3 regions of the Streptomyces sp. VTCC 41912 genome follow, and region 3 is predicted to be linked to each of the others. Evidence: riboswitches for the same ligand, from Rfam matches in the RefSeq annotation. Region 3 holds a riboswitch; each other region holds the start of a gene.

Region 1 (4,862 bases), on a different contig from region 3:
GCTACCAGGGAGCCGCCTCGTGACCGCATTCGCACTGGGACCGGAGGAACAGCAATGGTGCGCCGAACTGCGCGCCCGGACCGCCGAACGGCTGCGCCCCCTCGCGGAGCAGGGGCGAGGGGGCCGGGTCAACCGGCCCCTGGTCGCCGCCCTCGGCGAACTGGGCCTGCTCGCCCGGCTCTTCCCCGACGGCGGCAGCCCCAGGGCGCTGGACCTGTGCCTGCTGCGCGAATCGCTGGCGCAGGAGTGCACGGAGGCGGAGACCGCGCTGGCGCTCCAAGGACTGGGCACCTGCCCGATCCTCCAGTCCGGGACGGACGCCCAACGGGCCCGCTGGCTGCCGGAGGTGACGGCCGGCCGGGCCGTCGCGGCCTTCGCGCTGAGCGAGCCGGGCGCGGGCTCGGACGCCGCGGCGCTCGCCCTGACGGCCGCGCCCGACGGGCCCGGCCGCTGGCGGCTCACCGGTGAGAAGTGCTGGATCTCCAACGCCCCCGAGGCCGACTTCGCCACCGTCTTCGCCCGCACCGGCGGTGCCGACGGCGCCCGCGGCATCACCGCCTTCCTCGTCCCGGCCGACCGCCCGGGGCTGGGCGGCGAACCGTTGGACATGCTCAGCCCGCACCCCATCGGCACCCTGGTCTTCGACGGCACGCCGGTGACCGACGCGGACGTGCTCGGTGACGTGGGCGGCGGGTTCGGGGTGGCGATGCGCACGCTGAACCTCTTCCGGCCGAGCGTGGGCGCCTTCGCGGTCGGCATGGCGCAGGCCGCGTTGGACGCCGCGCTGGCGCATGCCGGGACGCGCACCGCGTTCGGCGGGCCGCTCAGGGAACTCCAGTCCGTCGGCCACCGACTGGCCGAGATGGCCACCCGCGTCGAGGCCGCCCGCCTCCTGGTCTACGCGGCAGCGGCCGCCTACGACCGCGGCGCCCCGGACGTCGCCCGCCGCTCGGCCATGGCCAAGCTCCTGGCCACCGAGACCGCACAGGAGGTCGTCGACGCCGCCGTCCAGATCCACGGCGCCCGCGCGCTGCGCCGCGGCCACCTGTTGGAACACCTCTACCGCGAGGTCCGCGCACCCCGCATCTACGAGGGTGCCACGGAGGTCCAACGCTCCCTCATCGCGAAGGAGTTGTACCGCGACGCCGGTCGCCAGCCGGTCTGAGGTGCCGCTGCGCACGAGACCGTGCCGGCCTCGCGGTGGGCCGATTCCCGGTGCGTCGGGTGTCGCCGAGGGCCGTCGAGGGTGGACTTACTAGGACGTCCAACTATATCGTCGTGACCAAGGCCCGCGGTGCAGGGAAGCCGGTGCGATTCCGGCGCGGTCCCGCCACTGTGACCGGGGAATGCGCTCCCCGAACGAGACCGGCCACTGACGGAGCAGTCCGTCGGGAAGGCCGGGGAGCGCGTGCTGATCCGGGAGTCAGGATACCGGCCGCGGGATGTTCCGTGTTGTCCACGAGGATGGAGCAGACACGCATGGCACCGGCATGCACCCGCGCCCCCGACCGGCGGATCCGACGGGTGCCGCGCACCGACCTCTGACGGTCACCCGGCCCCTGCGCATCCCGCGCCGCCCGCACGCGCCGCTGTTCGGCGACCGTGCCGGGCCGGCGCGCCATCCCCGGATCTCACCTGACGGAGAGCAGGCATCCATGGTCCGTGAACTGGCACATCTCATCGGCGGCAAGCAGACCCCGGGCGCCTCGGGGACCTACGGCGACGTGCACGACCCCAACACCGGCGCCGTCCAGGCCCGGGTGCCGCTCGCCGGCCGCGCCGAGACCGAGGCGGCGATCACCGACGCCGCCGGGGCCCAGCACGCGTGGGGCGAGTGGAACCCGCAGCGCCGCGCCCGGGTGCTGCTGAAGTTCCTCCAACTCATCGACGGGGAGCGGGAGTCGCTGGCCCGGCTGCTGTCGTCCGAGCACGGCAAGACCGTCGCCGACGCCCACGGCGACCTCCAGCGCGGCCTGGACGTGGTGGAGTTCGCCGCCGGTATCCCCCATCTGCTCAAGGGCGAGTTCACCGACAACGCCGGCAGCGGCATCGACGTGCACTCCCTGCGCAGCCCCATCGGCGTCACCGCCGGCATCACCCCGTTCAACTTCCCCGCGATGATCCCGCTGTGGCAGGCAGCCCCCGCCCTGGCCTGCGGCAACTCCTTCATCCTCAAGCCCTCCGAACGCGCTCCCTCGGTGCCGCTGCGGCTCGCCGAACTGTTCCTGGAGGCGGGGCTGCCACCGGGCGTCCTCAACGTCGTCAACGGCGGCAAGGAAGCGGTCGACACCCTGCTCACCGACCCCAGGGTCGGGGCCCTGGGCTTCGTCGGTTCGACCCCGATCGCGGCGCACCTGTACGCCACCGCCGCCGCGCACGGCAAGCGGGCCCAGTGCTTCGGCGGCGCCAAGAACCACCTGGTCGTGATGCCGGACGCCGACCTGGACCAGGCCGTCGACGCGCTGATCGGCGCGGGCTACGGCTCGGCGGGGGAGCGCTGCATGGCGATCTCCGTGGCCGTCCCCGTCGGCGAGGCCACCGCCGACGCCCTGGTGGAGCGGCTCAAGGAACGCGTCGGGCGGCTGCGCGTCGGCCGCAGCGACGACCCCGAGGCCGACTTCGGCCCGCTCGTCAGCCGCGAGGCCCTGGACCGGGTGCGCCGCTACGTCGACATCGGCGTCAACGAGGGCGCCGAACTGGTCGTGGACGGACGCGGGTTCACCCTCCCCGGACACGAGGACGGCTTCTTCGCGGGCCCCTCGCTCTTCGACCGCGTCGCCCCGCAGATGCGCGTCTACCGGGAGGAGATCTTCGGGCCCGTCCTGTGCGTCGTGCGGGCCGCGGACTACGAGGAGGCGCTGCGGCTGCCCAGCGAGCACCCGTACGGCAACGGCGTGGCGATCTTCACGCGGGACGGGGACACCGCCCGCGACTTCACCCGCCGGGTGAACACCGGCATGATCGGCGTCAACGTGCCCATTCCGGTGCCGGTGGCCTACCACACCTTCGGCGGCTGGAAGCGTTCGGGCTACGGCGACCTGGGCCAGCACGGGCCGGACGCGATCCGCTTCCACACCCGCACCAAGACCGTCACCTCGCGCTGGCCCTCCGGGACCAAGGAGGGCGCGAGCTTCACCCTCCCGACGATGGGATGAGCGCCGTGCCCACCACCCTGCTCACGGAGGACCAACTCGCCCTCGTCGAAGCCACGTTGGACTTCACCCAGGACCACCTCGCCCCGCACGCCGTCGCCTGGGACCAGGCCAAGCACTTCCCCCTCGACGTGCTGCGCAAGGCCGCGGGCCTGGGCCTGGGCGGCCTCTACGTGCGCGAGGAACACGGCGGCAGCGGACTGAGCCGCACCGACGGGGTGCTGATCGTCGAGACCCTGGCGTCCGGCTGCCCGTCCATCGCCGGGTTCGTCTCGATCCACAACATGGTCGCCTGGCTGATCGACCACTACGGCGACGCCGCGCAACGCGAACGCTGGCTGCCGCGCCTGTGCGCCATGGAGGACCTGGGCAGCTACTGCCTGACCGAACCGGGCGCCGGCTCGGACGCCGCCGCCCTGCGCACCCGCGCGGTGCGCGACGGCGACCACTACGTCCTCACCGGCGTCAAGCAGTTCATCTCGGGCGCCGGCGCCTCCCAGACGTACCTCGTCATGGCCCGCACCGGCGACGACGGCGCGCGCGGCGTCTCCGCCTTCCTCGTCGACAAGGACGATGCCGGCCTGTCGTTCGGCCCCAACGAGAAGAAGATGGGCTGGAACGCCCAGCCGACCCGACAGGTCGTCCTCGACCGGGTGCGGCTGCCCGCCGACCGGCTGCTCGGCCACGAGGGCGAGGGCTTCCGCATCGCCATGAGCGGGTTGAACGGCGGCCGGCTCGGCATCGCCGCCTGCTCCCTCGGCGGCGCCCGCGCCGCACTGGACCGCAGCCTGGTCCACCTCGCCGACCGCGAGGCGTTCGGCGGGCGCCTGCTGGACGCGCAGGCACTGCAGTTCCGGCTCGCCGACATGGCGACCGAACTCACCGCCGCCCGCGCCCTGGTCCACCAGGCCGCCCACGCCCTGGACCGCGGCGACCCGCAGGCGCCGCAACTCTGCGCGATGGCCAAGCGGTTCGCCACCGACACCGGCTACGCGGTCGCCGACCGGGCCCTGCAACTGCACGGCGGCTACGGCTACCTCAGCGACTACGGCATCGAAAAGATCGTCCGAGACCTGCGGGTCCACCAGATCCTGGAAGGAACCAACGAGATCATGCGCGTCATCGTCGCCCGCGGCCTGACGGAGGCACTGCGGTGACCGGCTCCGACGACCCCGTCCTCCTGACCGGAGAGGGCCGCACCGCCCGCATCACCCTCAACCGGCCCCGCGCCGTCAACGCCCTGACCCACCCCATGGTCGACCGCATCGACGCCGCGCTGACCGCCTGCGAGACGGACCCCGCGGTGGCGGCCGTGGTCCTCACCGGCGCCGGGGAGCGCGGCCTGTGCGCCGGCGGCGACATCCGCGCCATCTACGAGGACGCCCGCGCGCGGGGCACCGCCTCGGCGGCCTTCTGGCGCGCCGAGTACCGGCTGAACGCCCGCATCGCGCGCTACCCGAAGCCCTACGTGGCCGTCATGGACGGGATCGTGATGGGCGGCGGGGTCGGCCTCTCCGCCCACGGCAACGTCCGCCTCGTCACCGAGCGCTCCCAGATCGCCATGCCCGAGACCGGCATCGGCTTCGTCCCGGACGTCGGCGGCACCTACCTGCTGGGACTGGCCCCCGGCGAACTCGGCACCCACCTCGCGCTCACCGGCACCGCGATCGGCGCCGCCGACGCCCTGCTGTGCGGCCTCGCCGACCACTT
Region 2 (4,862 bases), on a different contig from region 3:
CGGATGGTGGCGAAGGACTGGCGGTAGATGGCCGCCCCGTCCTTTTCGTAGTCGAACGCGGTCACTGGGGCCTCGGGGTGGTGGGTTGAGGGGTGGAGGGGAGCGGGGCAGCCGGAGGGGCGGCGGATGCGCTCGGCGTTTCACGTGAAACGACGCCCGGCCGGGGCGTTTCACGTGAAACGGTGCCCGGCCCGGCTGTTTCACGTGAAACCGGCGGTCGGGCAAGGGACTTGGGAGACATCGCGGTGGTCCGATAGCCGTCGGGCGTCGCCAGCACGTCGACCCAGGCACCGTGCGGATGGCCGCACCGCCGCTCGCAGCCCGACCAGTGCACGGGCAGCCCGACGGGCGCACCCGAACCGTTCGCCGGAACCGTTTCGCCCCTGGCGAGCACGCCCGCCGCATCGCTCCGCACGTCGGTGAGGGACTTGGCGCAGCCCGGCAGGCCGGTGCAGGCGGTGACCCGGCGCCAGGGGGATGCCGGGTCGGTGATCAGGCCGGCGGCGGCGAACTCGCGCAGCCGCCGGTGCGCCGGTGCGGCGGCCAGGCCGGGGACGATGACACCGCGCCAGGGCGTGAGGCGCAGTTCGCCGTCGCCGTCCGCGGCGGCGGTCGCGGTCAGCAGCCGCCACTGGGCCGCGGCCAGCCGGCCGAGCGGTGCCAGGACCGCCAGCGCGCGGCGACCGTCGGGCCCCTCGACCGGGCCGGGGGCGGTGGCATCGGCATAGTGCGCGGCCGACCCTGGGACGGGGGCGGCCGGATGTTCCACGTGCTCCGCGGCGATGCCCGCGGCCCGCAGCGCACGCTGCACCTCCTGGGCGGTCAGCGGTCCTGCGGTGGGGAGCTCACGGACGCGCCAGGCGCCGCTGCCGCGCTCCGCGGCCGCGGCCAGGAAGACCTCGGCGGCCGTCAGGGCCGCCCGCGGGGCGTCGTCCGCCGCGATCCGCAGTGCCGCCCGGTCGTCGCCGACCCGGAGCAGCGCTCCCCACCCGGACGCGGCGCCCGGTGCGTACCCGGCGGCCGGCGGGTCCTGTCGACCGGATTCTGCGAGCAAGGTCACATCGCCGCCCAGGCCGGCCACGTCGCCCCGACCGTCGTCGAGGACGAACAGGAAGCGGCCCGAAAGTCCTGTCGCGGCATCGCTCGCACACAGCAGCGCGTCCAGGTTCCGGGCCCACAACCGCACGTCGGAGGGGGTGTGCCGGTCCAGTCCGGCCAGCGGCGAGGCCAGTACGTTGCGGATCCGCTCATGGCGTACGGACGGCAGCAGCCCGGCGTCGGCGAGGAGGTCGGCGAGGTGCCGGCCGCCGTCGTCGGGCAGGCCGCGCAGTTCGACGTTGCCGCGGGAGGTGAGCGAGAGGTGCCCGTCGCCGAGGCGTTCCGCTGCGTCCGCCAGGGCGGTGGCCTGGCGGACCGTCAAGTCCCCTGCGGGGAGCCGCACTCGGGCCAGGTTCCCGTCGGCGGCGGGGTGCAGCCGCAGCGCTCCCGGGCAGGCGTCGCCGCGGTCCCGAACGGGTGGTTCGGCCCGGTCGGGGCGTGGTGCGGGGGAGGGCGGCATGGCGGCGAGCATACCTACGTCGGTTTCGCCCGGAACCGTGGCGAGGGGGGCGTGGAGGGCGGCTCCGAAAGGCCCGCTCCCGCGGTGCGGCCGCAGCCCTTACTATGCAGGTCGGCGGGTCGGCTGACCCGCCGGACGCCAGCGACGGCGCCAAGGGAGGAAGCCCGGTGAGAATCCGGCGCGGTCCCGCCACTGTGAACCCGGCCACCGCCGGGTGAGCCAGGAACTCCCGCCGTCCATACGACCACCCGGGGCGTGGACACCCCGAGGAAGGGCTGCGCCGTGATCCTGCTGCTGTCGACGTCCGACACCGATCTGCTCAGCGCCCGGGCGGCCACGGGTCCCGTGCCGTACCGGCTCGCCAACCCCGCCCGCCTCGACGTCGCCGAACTCCCCGGACTCCTCGAGGGCACCGACCTCGTCGTCGTCCGGCTGCTCGGCGGCATCCGCGCCTGGCAGGACGGCCTGGACGTGCTGCTGGCCGCGGGCCAGCACCGCCCGGTCGTCGTGCTCACCGGCGAACAGGCCCCCGACGCCCAGCTCATGGAGGCGTCCACGGTCCCGGTCGGCATCGCGGCCGAGGCGCACGCCTACCTCGCGCACGGCGGTCCGGCCAACCTCTCCCAGCTGGCCTGCTTCCTCAGCGACACCGTTCTGCTCAGCGGCCACGGCTTCGAGCCGCCCGCGGCCGCCCCGTCCTGGGGCCCGCTGGAGCGTCCGGCGTCGGAGGCGACCGGCCCGACCGTGGCGGTGCTCTACTACCGCGCCCACCACATGAGCGGCAACACCCGCTTCATCCACGACCTGTGCGACCAGGTCGAGCGGGCCGGCGGTCGCCCGCTGCCGCTGTACGTCGCCTCGCTGCGGGCCCCCGAGCCGGAGCTGATCGAGGAGCTGCGCGCCGCCGACGTCATCGTCACCACCGTGCTGGCCGCGGGCGGCACCAAGCCCGCCGAAGCCTCCGCGGGCGGCGACGACGAGTCCTGGGACGCCGGCGCGCTGACCGCCCTGGACGTGCCGATCCTGCAGGCGCTCTGCCTGACCGGCGCGCGCGCCGCCTGGGAGGAGAACGACGAGGGCCTCTCCCCGCTCGACGCCGCCTCGCAGATCGCCGTGCCGGAGTTCGACGGGCGCCTGATCACCGTGCCGTTCTCGTTCAAGGAGATCGACGAGGACGGGCTGCCGGTGTACGTCGCCGACGCCGAGCGGGCCGCCCGGGTCGCCGGGATCGCCGTCCGGCACGCCCGGCTGCGCCACATCCCGGCCGCCGAGAAGCGGCTGGCGCTGGTGCTGTCGGCCTACCCCACCAAGCACTCCCGGATCGGCAACGCGGTCGGTCTGGACACCCCGGCGAGCGCCGTCGCGCTGCTGCGCCGGCTGAAGGCCGAGGGCTACGACTTCGGTACCGAGCCGGTGCCCGGCCTGGCGTCCGGCGACGGCGACGAGCTGATCTACGCCCTCATCGAGGCCGGTGGCCACGACCAGGAGTGGCTGACCGAGGAGCAGTTGGCCCGCAATCCGGTCCGCATCCCGGCCGCCGACTACCGCCGCTGGTACGGCACGCTGCCGCAGGAGCTGCGGGAGTCCGTGGAGGAGCACTGGGGCCCGCCGCCGGGCGAGATGTTCCTCGACCGCAGCCGCAACCCCGAGGGCGACATCGTGCTGGCCGCGCTGCGCCGCGGCAACCTGCTGATACTGATCCAGCCGCCGCGCGGCTTCGGCGAGAACCCGATCGCGATCTACCACGACCCCGATCTGCCGCCCTCGCACCACTACTTGGCGGCCTACCGCTGGATCGCCACCCCCACCGCCGACGGCGGGTTCGGCGCCGACGCCATGGTCCACCTCGGCAAGCACGGCAACCTGGAGTGGCTGCCCGGCAAGAACGCCGGCCTCTCCGCCGCCTGCGGTCCGGACGCGGCGCTCGGCGACCTGCCGCTCGTCTACCCGTTCCTGGTCAACGACCCGGGCGAGGGCACCCAGGCCAAGCGCCGGGTGCACGCCACGCTCGTCGACCACCTCGTGCCGCCGATGGCCCGCGCGGACTCCTACGGTGACATCGCCCGGCTTGAGCAACTGCTCGACGAGTACGCCGCGATCTCCTCGATGGACCCGGCCAAGCTGCCCGCGATCCGGGCGCAGATCTGGACCCTGATCCAGGCCGCCAAGCTCGACCACGACCTGGGCCTGGAGGCACGTCCGGACGACGACGGCTTCGACGACTTCCTGCTGCACGTCGACGGCTGGCTCTGCGAGGTGAAGGACGCGCAGATCCGCGACGGCCTGCACGTCCTGGGCGCCGCCCCGGTCGGCGAGGCCCGGGTCAACCTCGTGCTGGCGATCCTGCGCGCCCGGCAGATCTGGGGTGGCACCTCCGCGCTGCCCGGGCTGCGCGAGGCGCTCGGCCTGGACGAGTCGGCCGCGACCCGCACCGCCGCCGACGAAGCCGAGGCGGTCGCCCGCGGACTGGTCCAGGCCATGGAGGACGCGGAGTGGGACCCGGCCGCGGTGGCCCGGGTCGCCGAGGGGCACCCGACCGCGGTCGCGGACGTCCTCGACTTCGCGGCCCGGCAGGTCGTCCCGCGACTGGCCGGCACCACGGCCGAGGTCGACCACGCGGTGCACGCCCTGAACGGCGGGTTCGTTCCGGCCGGTCCGTCCGGCTCGCCGCTGCGCGGCCTGGTCAACGTCCTGCCGACCGGCCGCAACTTCTACTCCGTCGACCCCAAGGCCGTCCCGTCGCGGCTGGCCTGGGAGACCGGGCAGGCGCTCGCCGACTCGCTGCTGACCCGCTACCGCGAGGACAACGGTGACTGGCCGGAGTCGGTCGGCCTGTCCCTGTGGGGCACCAGCGCGATGCGCACGTCCGGCGACGATGTGGCGGAGGCGCTCGCGCTGCTGGGTGTCCGCCCCGTCTGGGACGACGCCTCGCGCCGGGTCACCGGTCTGGAGGCCGTCGAACTCGGCGAGCTGGGCCGCCCCCGGATCGACGTCACCCTGCGCATCAGCGGTTTCTTCCGGGACGCGTTCCCGCACGTCATCGGCCTGCTCGACGATGCGGTGCGGCTCGCCGCCGGCCTCGACGAGCCCGCCGACCGCAACTTCGTCCGGGCCCACGCCCAGGCGGACCTCGCCGCACACGGCGACGAACGCCGGGCCACCACCCGGATCTTCGGCTCCCGTCCCGGCACGTACGGCGCGGGCCTGCTCCAACTCATCGACTCCCGCGACTGGCGCACCGACGCCGACCTCGCCGAGGTCTACACCGTCTGGGGCGGCTACGCCTACGGGCGCGGGCTGGAGG
Region 3 (4,862 bases):
GCACGGATCCGCGAACTGCTCGACGAGGCGTGGTACATCGAACTGGACGCCCAGGAGCGGGTGCACCGGCTGATCGACCGGCACGAGCGGTTCGGCCGCCTGCGGGTCGACGCCGAGGACTTCGTCCGCACCTCCGACGAGGCCAACGCCCGCCTGGTGGCGGCCACCCGCCCCCGCGCCGACCTCGTCGTCTCCTTCACCGACGACGAGGCGCCGCCCCCGCTGGACGACTGACCCCGCCCGACTCCGCCCCGCCACACGGCACTTCACCGACCGACGCCGGCGCCTCAACACCCCTTCCGAAATGACATCGCGGATGTCATCATGACAGCAAGGGTGTCATCGGGGTGAAGGGGAACGGGACATGAAGGGGGCTGAGGGGACCATGGGGCGAGACGCGAGGCGGGACACCACGGCGGCCGTAGCAGGAGCTGCTGAAGAAGCCGGAGAAGCCGGAGAGACCGAAAAGGCCGAAGCAGCCCAGGAAGTCGGAGAAGAAAGCGGGGATTCCGCAGGGGAAGCCGCACAGGGGGATGTAGGCGGGGGTGCGCACGGGGGTGCGCACGGGGCTGCGGAGACCGCCGAGGAGCTGCTGTACGACGTCATCCGGCGGCTGCGGCCGCTGCAACGGACGATCGTGCGCGCGGCGGAGCGCACGCTGGACGGCACCGGCCTGACCGCCGGCGAACGCACCCTCCTCGACGCGCTGCGCGCCCACGGGCCGCGCACCGTGCCGCAGTTGGCGCGCTCCCTCGACCTGGACCGCCAGCCGGTGCAGCGCTGGGTGAACCACGCGGCGGAGCTGGGCCTGGTCGTGACGACCGCCAACCCCGCGCACCGCCGCTCGTCGCTGATCCGGCTCACCGACGAGGGCACGGCGATGATGCGCGGGGTCCAGGAGGCCGAGGCGGGGAAACTCCGCCGCGGGCTCGCCGACCTGTCCGCCGGGGAGGTCCGCACGGCGCTGCGGGTGCTGGACCGGATCGGTGAGGAATTCCGGCACTTGGCGGACGGCTCGCGCGTTCCCCCGGAGGAAAGCGGCGATCCCGAAGAGCGGGACACCGCCGCCCCGGTCACCGCACAGGTCCCCATACCGTCTCGAACGGGTCACCGACCAGCGGTGCCCACCCGTCCGACCGACCGCCCCACGCGCACAGAACGGCCCGCAGAATGACCCACGACTTCCAGGCATGGTCCGAGATCGACAACGACACCGTGCCGGTCGACGACGGCGAGCTGTTCTACGAGTCGGCCGGCTCCGGCCCCGCGGTGGTGCTCCTGCACGACGGGATGCTCGACCAGCACATGTGGGACGAGCAGTTCGCCTGGTTGGTCAACTCCGGGCTGCGGGTGGTCCGCTACGACTTCCGCGGCCACGGCCTGTCCTCCACGGTGGCCGGCGACTGGGCCAACCACGACGACCTGGTGACCCTGCTGGACGCACTCGACATACCGAGCGCCGTCCTCGTCGGCCTCTCGCACGGCGCCCGGGTGGCACTGGACACCGCGCTCGCCCACCCCGACCGGGTCACGGCCCTCTTCCTCGCCTCCCCCGGCATCAGCGGTCGCGCCTTCACCGACCCCTTCCTGCTGGAGCACATCCGGGAGCAGGTCGCCGCGATCGACGCACCGGACGGCGTCGAGCGGTTCGTGGAGCACTTCCTGCGGATGTGGGTGGACGGGCCGCACCGCACGCCGTCCGTCGTGCACCCCGGCTTCCGGGAGCGGATGCGCGCCTCCGCGTCCGCCAATGTCGAGGTGCATGCCGACGGTGCGGGCGCCGGCATGCCCCTGGAGGTCGGCGCCTTCGACCGCCTGGGCGAGATCCGGGTGCCGACCACCGTCCTCGACGGCGACCTCGACTCCTCCGACATCTCGGCGAACGCCCACGCCATAGCGCTCGCGGTCCCCGGCGCCCGCCGGATACGCGTGCCCGCCGCAGGCCACATGGTCAACTTGGAGAACACCCCGCTCTTCGACCACGAACTGCACACGTTCCTCTCCGCCCTGGCCCTGTGATCCGAGCCGCCGGCACCCGGTGGCGGCCCGCACCGGCCACCGGGCGTGGCCGGTTCTCACCGGTGCCCGCTACAGTGACCGGGCCGTGGTGCTCGGGAAGACCGGTGCTGGACCTCGTGTCCGAAGCCGGCGCGGCCCTCGCCACTGTGATCGGGGAGTTTCCGCCCCTCTGCGTGCGCGCCCAGCGCGCGCACGGCGCCACTGACCGCAGCCTGCGGCCGGGAAGGCGGGGCGGACGCGGGCACCCGTAAGCCAGGAGACCGGCCACGGCATCTCACGAAATCATCCACGAGGTGCTGGAGCGTGATGGCCGGATGGCCCTGTCCACTGATACCCCGGACGATTCCCCTTCGTCCCGCAAGTCCCCCCTCCTCGGCATACCCGGCTCCCCCGGGTCGTTCCGCTGGCAACGTCGCGACACGGTCCGCACCGCGGGTCTGATGGCCGTGATCGCGGCACTGCACGTCGTCGCCTTCGGCGTGCTCTTCCTCCTGGTCGTGCCGGGCCACTACACCGTCGGCAGCCAGGTGTTCGGTGCCGGGCTCGGCATCACCGCCTACACCCTGGGCATGCGGCACGCCTTCGACGCCGACCACATCGCGGCGATCGACAACACCACCCGCAAGCTGATGGCCGACGGCAAGCGGCCCGTCTCGGTGGGCTTCTGGTTCGCCCTCGGCCACTCCAGCGTGGTGGTCGTGATGGCCGCGCTGGTGGCGGGCGGCGCCCAACTCGCCGGCACGCTGATGAGCGACGGCTCCCGCGCGCACCAGACGCTCGGCCTCGTCGGCACGACCGTCTCCGGCACCTTCCTGTACCTCATCGCGGCCCTCAACCTGGTCGCCCTGCTCGGCATCCTGAAGGTGTTCCGGGCGATGCGGGCCGGCACGTACGACGAGCGGGAGCTGGAAGCCCAGTTGGATTCCCGCGGCTTCATGAACCGCATCCTGGGGCGGCTCACCAAGTCCATCAGCCGCCCCGGCCAGATGTACCCGCTGGGCTTCCTCTTCGGGATCGGCTTCGACACCGCGACCGAGGTGACGCTGATGGTGATGGCGGGCAGCGGCGCCGCGGCGGGCCTGCCCTGGTACGCGATCCTCTGCCTGCCGCTGCTGTTCGCCGCCGGGATGAGCCTGTTCGACACCCTCGACGGCACGTTCATGAACTTCGCGTACCAGTGGGCGTTCGCCAACCCGGTGCGCAAGGTCTACTACAACCTCACCATCACCGGGCTGTCGATCGCGGTCGCGTTCCTCATCGGCACCATCGAGCTGGTGACCGTCCTGCACGACAAGCTCGGCCTCGACGACCCGCTGACCGGCGGGATCTCCTCGCTCGACCTGAACAACGTGGGCTTCGTCATCGTCGGCCTGTTCGTCGTGGTGTGGGCGGCGGCGCTGGCGTACTGGCGGCTGGGCGGCGTCGAGAAGCGCTGGGTCGCCCGCGCCGAGGACCCGCCGGCCACCGCGGACGCCCTCCCGGCGCCCCGCACGCAGGGGCCCGACGCCCCCTAGTCCCGGCCCCCGCACCCGCACCCGCACCCGCACCCGCGGAACGCCACGACCGCGTGGCGCGGCCGTCCCCACTGCCCGTGGGGAACGGTCGCGCCACGCGGTCGGTGCGCGTGCGGGCCGCGCCTCAGGTGGCCGAGCCGGCCGCCGCGCCGGTCAGCAGGTCCGGGCCCCAGCGCTCCAGCGCCGCCGCCAGGTCGAGCGGCCGCAGCCGGTCCGCCTCGTCCGCGCCCGGCCAGTCCGCCCGGGGCACCCGCCACATCACCTCGAACTCGTTGCCGTCCGGGTCCCGGGCGTAGAGCGACTTCGAGACCAGGTGGTCGGTGGCGCCGACCAGCGCGCCCCGCTCCCGCAGCCGCGCCGCGATCGCCGCGAGGTCACCGAGGGTCCCGACCTCCCAGGCCAGGTGGTAGAGCCCGATCCGGCCGTTTTCCGGCCCCGGGGCATCGGGGCCCACCGCGAACAGGCCCAGGTCGTGGTCGTTGTCCGAACCGGGCGCGCTCAGGAAGGCCGCCCGCCCCGGAATCTCCACGTCCACCGTGAACCCCAGCACCTCGGTGTAGAACGCCACCGACCGTGCCACCTCGCGGATGTACAACACCGCATGGTTCAGCCGCCGAACCGCCATCACGCCTCCACTCTTCCGTCACGCCGCACGTCGCTCCCCCGCCGTTCCCCCGTCGTTGCCCGCCGCCACGGCCCGGACCGCGCCCGTGCCCCGGCGGCCCCCGGCGTCACTTCCGGATCAGCAGCGTGGCCGCCGCGAGCACCACGCTCAGGACGAGCGCTCCCACCCCGTAGGCCAGCCGGTGCGCGCGCAGGCCCGGCAGGAAGCGGTCGACGGCGTAGCGGCCGGGCCCGGTCAGCGCCAGCGCGGCCGCGCCGGTGGCGAGCAGCAGTTCGTACTCCACGCCCTCGGGCGCGAAGAAGCCGCCGCCCCACTTCACCGCCAACGCGTTGATCATCGTGCCGACCACCGCCGCGCCGGCGAGCGGCGTCAGCAGGCCGAGCACCAGCCCGAGCCCGCCCAGCGTCTCGGTGAGCCCGGCGCACACGGCCATCGCCTTGCCCGCCGGGTAGCCGCTCGCCTCGAAGAACTTGCCGGTCCCGTCGAGCCCCGGACCGCCGAACCAGCCGAACAGCTTCTGGCTGCCGTGCGCCGCCATGGTCAGCCCGAGGACCAGCCGCAGCAGGAGCAGGCCGACGGCGTAGCCGTGCGGAGAGGGGGCGTTCCGCACCGCGCCGCCGAGCCGATCGAGACCGGACATGCTGTGGGGGGTTGTCATGACAAAAACTCATTCCTCTATGTCGCGTGCCGGAGCGACCGCACCG

What was found. A riboswitch is a leader RNA that binds a small molecule or an ion and turns the genes downstream of it on or off. The one in region 3 is predicted to bind cobalamin.
Region 1: it holds a riboswitch for cobalamin, as region 3 does, so the genes downstream of both, ACJ6WD_RS31870 (CoA-acylating methylmalonate-semialdehyde dehydrogenase) here and ACJ6WD_RS25110 (HoxN/HupN/NixA family nickel/cobalt transporter) in region 3, are expected to answer to the same signal.
Region 2: it holds a riboswitch for cobalamin, as region 3 does, so the genes downstream of both, cobN (cobaltochelatase subunit CobN) here and ACJ6WD_RS25110 (HoxN/HupN/NixA family nickel/cobalt transporter) in region 3, are expected to answer to the same signal.

Annotation. Positions count from the first base shown of each region.
Region 1 covers NZ_JBJMAB010000033.1:35,449-40,310, forward strand. Annotated here, with positions in the region: gene ACJ6WD_RS31865 (acyl-CoA dehydrogenase family protein) at 20-1,165, shown strand; cobalamin riboswitch at 1,269-1,455, shown strand; gene ACJ6WD_RS31870 (CoA-acylating methylmalonate-semialdehyde dehydrogenase) at 1,656-3,155, shown strand; gene ACJ6WD_RS31875 (acyl-CoA dehydrogenase family protein) at 3,152-4,309, shown strand; gene ACJ6WD_RS31880 (enoyl-CoA hydratase/isomerase family protein) at 4,306-4,862, shown strand, end outside.
Region 2 covers NZ_JBJMAB010000003.1:351,701-356,562, forward strand. Annotated here, with positions in the region: gene ACJ6WD_RS06985 (precorrin-8X methylmutase) at 1-65, opposite strand, end outside; gene cobG (precorrin-3B synthase) at 62-1,570, opposite strand; cobalamin riboswitch at 1,656-1,808, shown strand; gene cobN (cobaltochelatase subunit CobN) at 1,841-4,862, shown strand, end outside.
Region 3 covers NZ_JBJMAB010000020.1:22,805-27,666, forward strand. Annotated here, with positions in the region: gene ACJ6WD_RS25095 (nucleoside/nucleotide kinase family protein) at 1-234, shown strand, start outside; gene ACJ6WD_RS25100 (MarR family winged helix-turn-helix transcriptional regulator) at 386-1,174, shown strand; gene ACJ6WD_RS25105 (alpha/beta fold hydrolase) at 1,171-2,019, shown strand; cobalamin riboswitch at 2,089-2,303, shown strand; gene ACJ6WD_RS25110 (HoxN/HupN/NixA family nickel/cobalt transporter) at 2,334-3,533, shown strand; gene ACJ6WD_RS25115 (VOC family protein) at 3,658-4,158, opposite strand; gene ACJ6WD_RS25120 (DoxX family protein) at 4,265-4,816, opposite strand.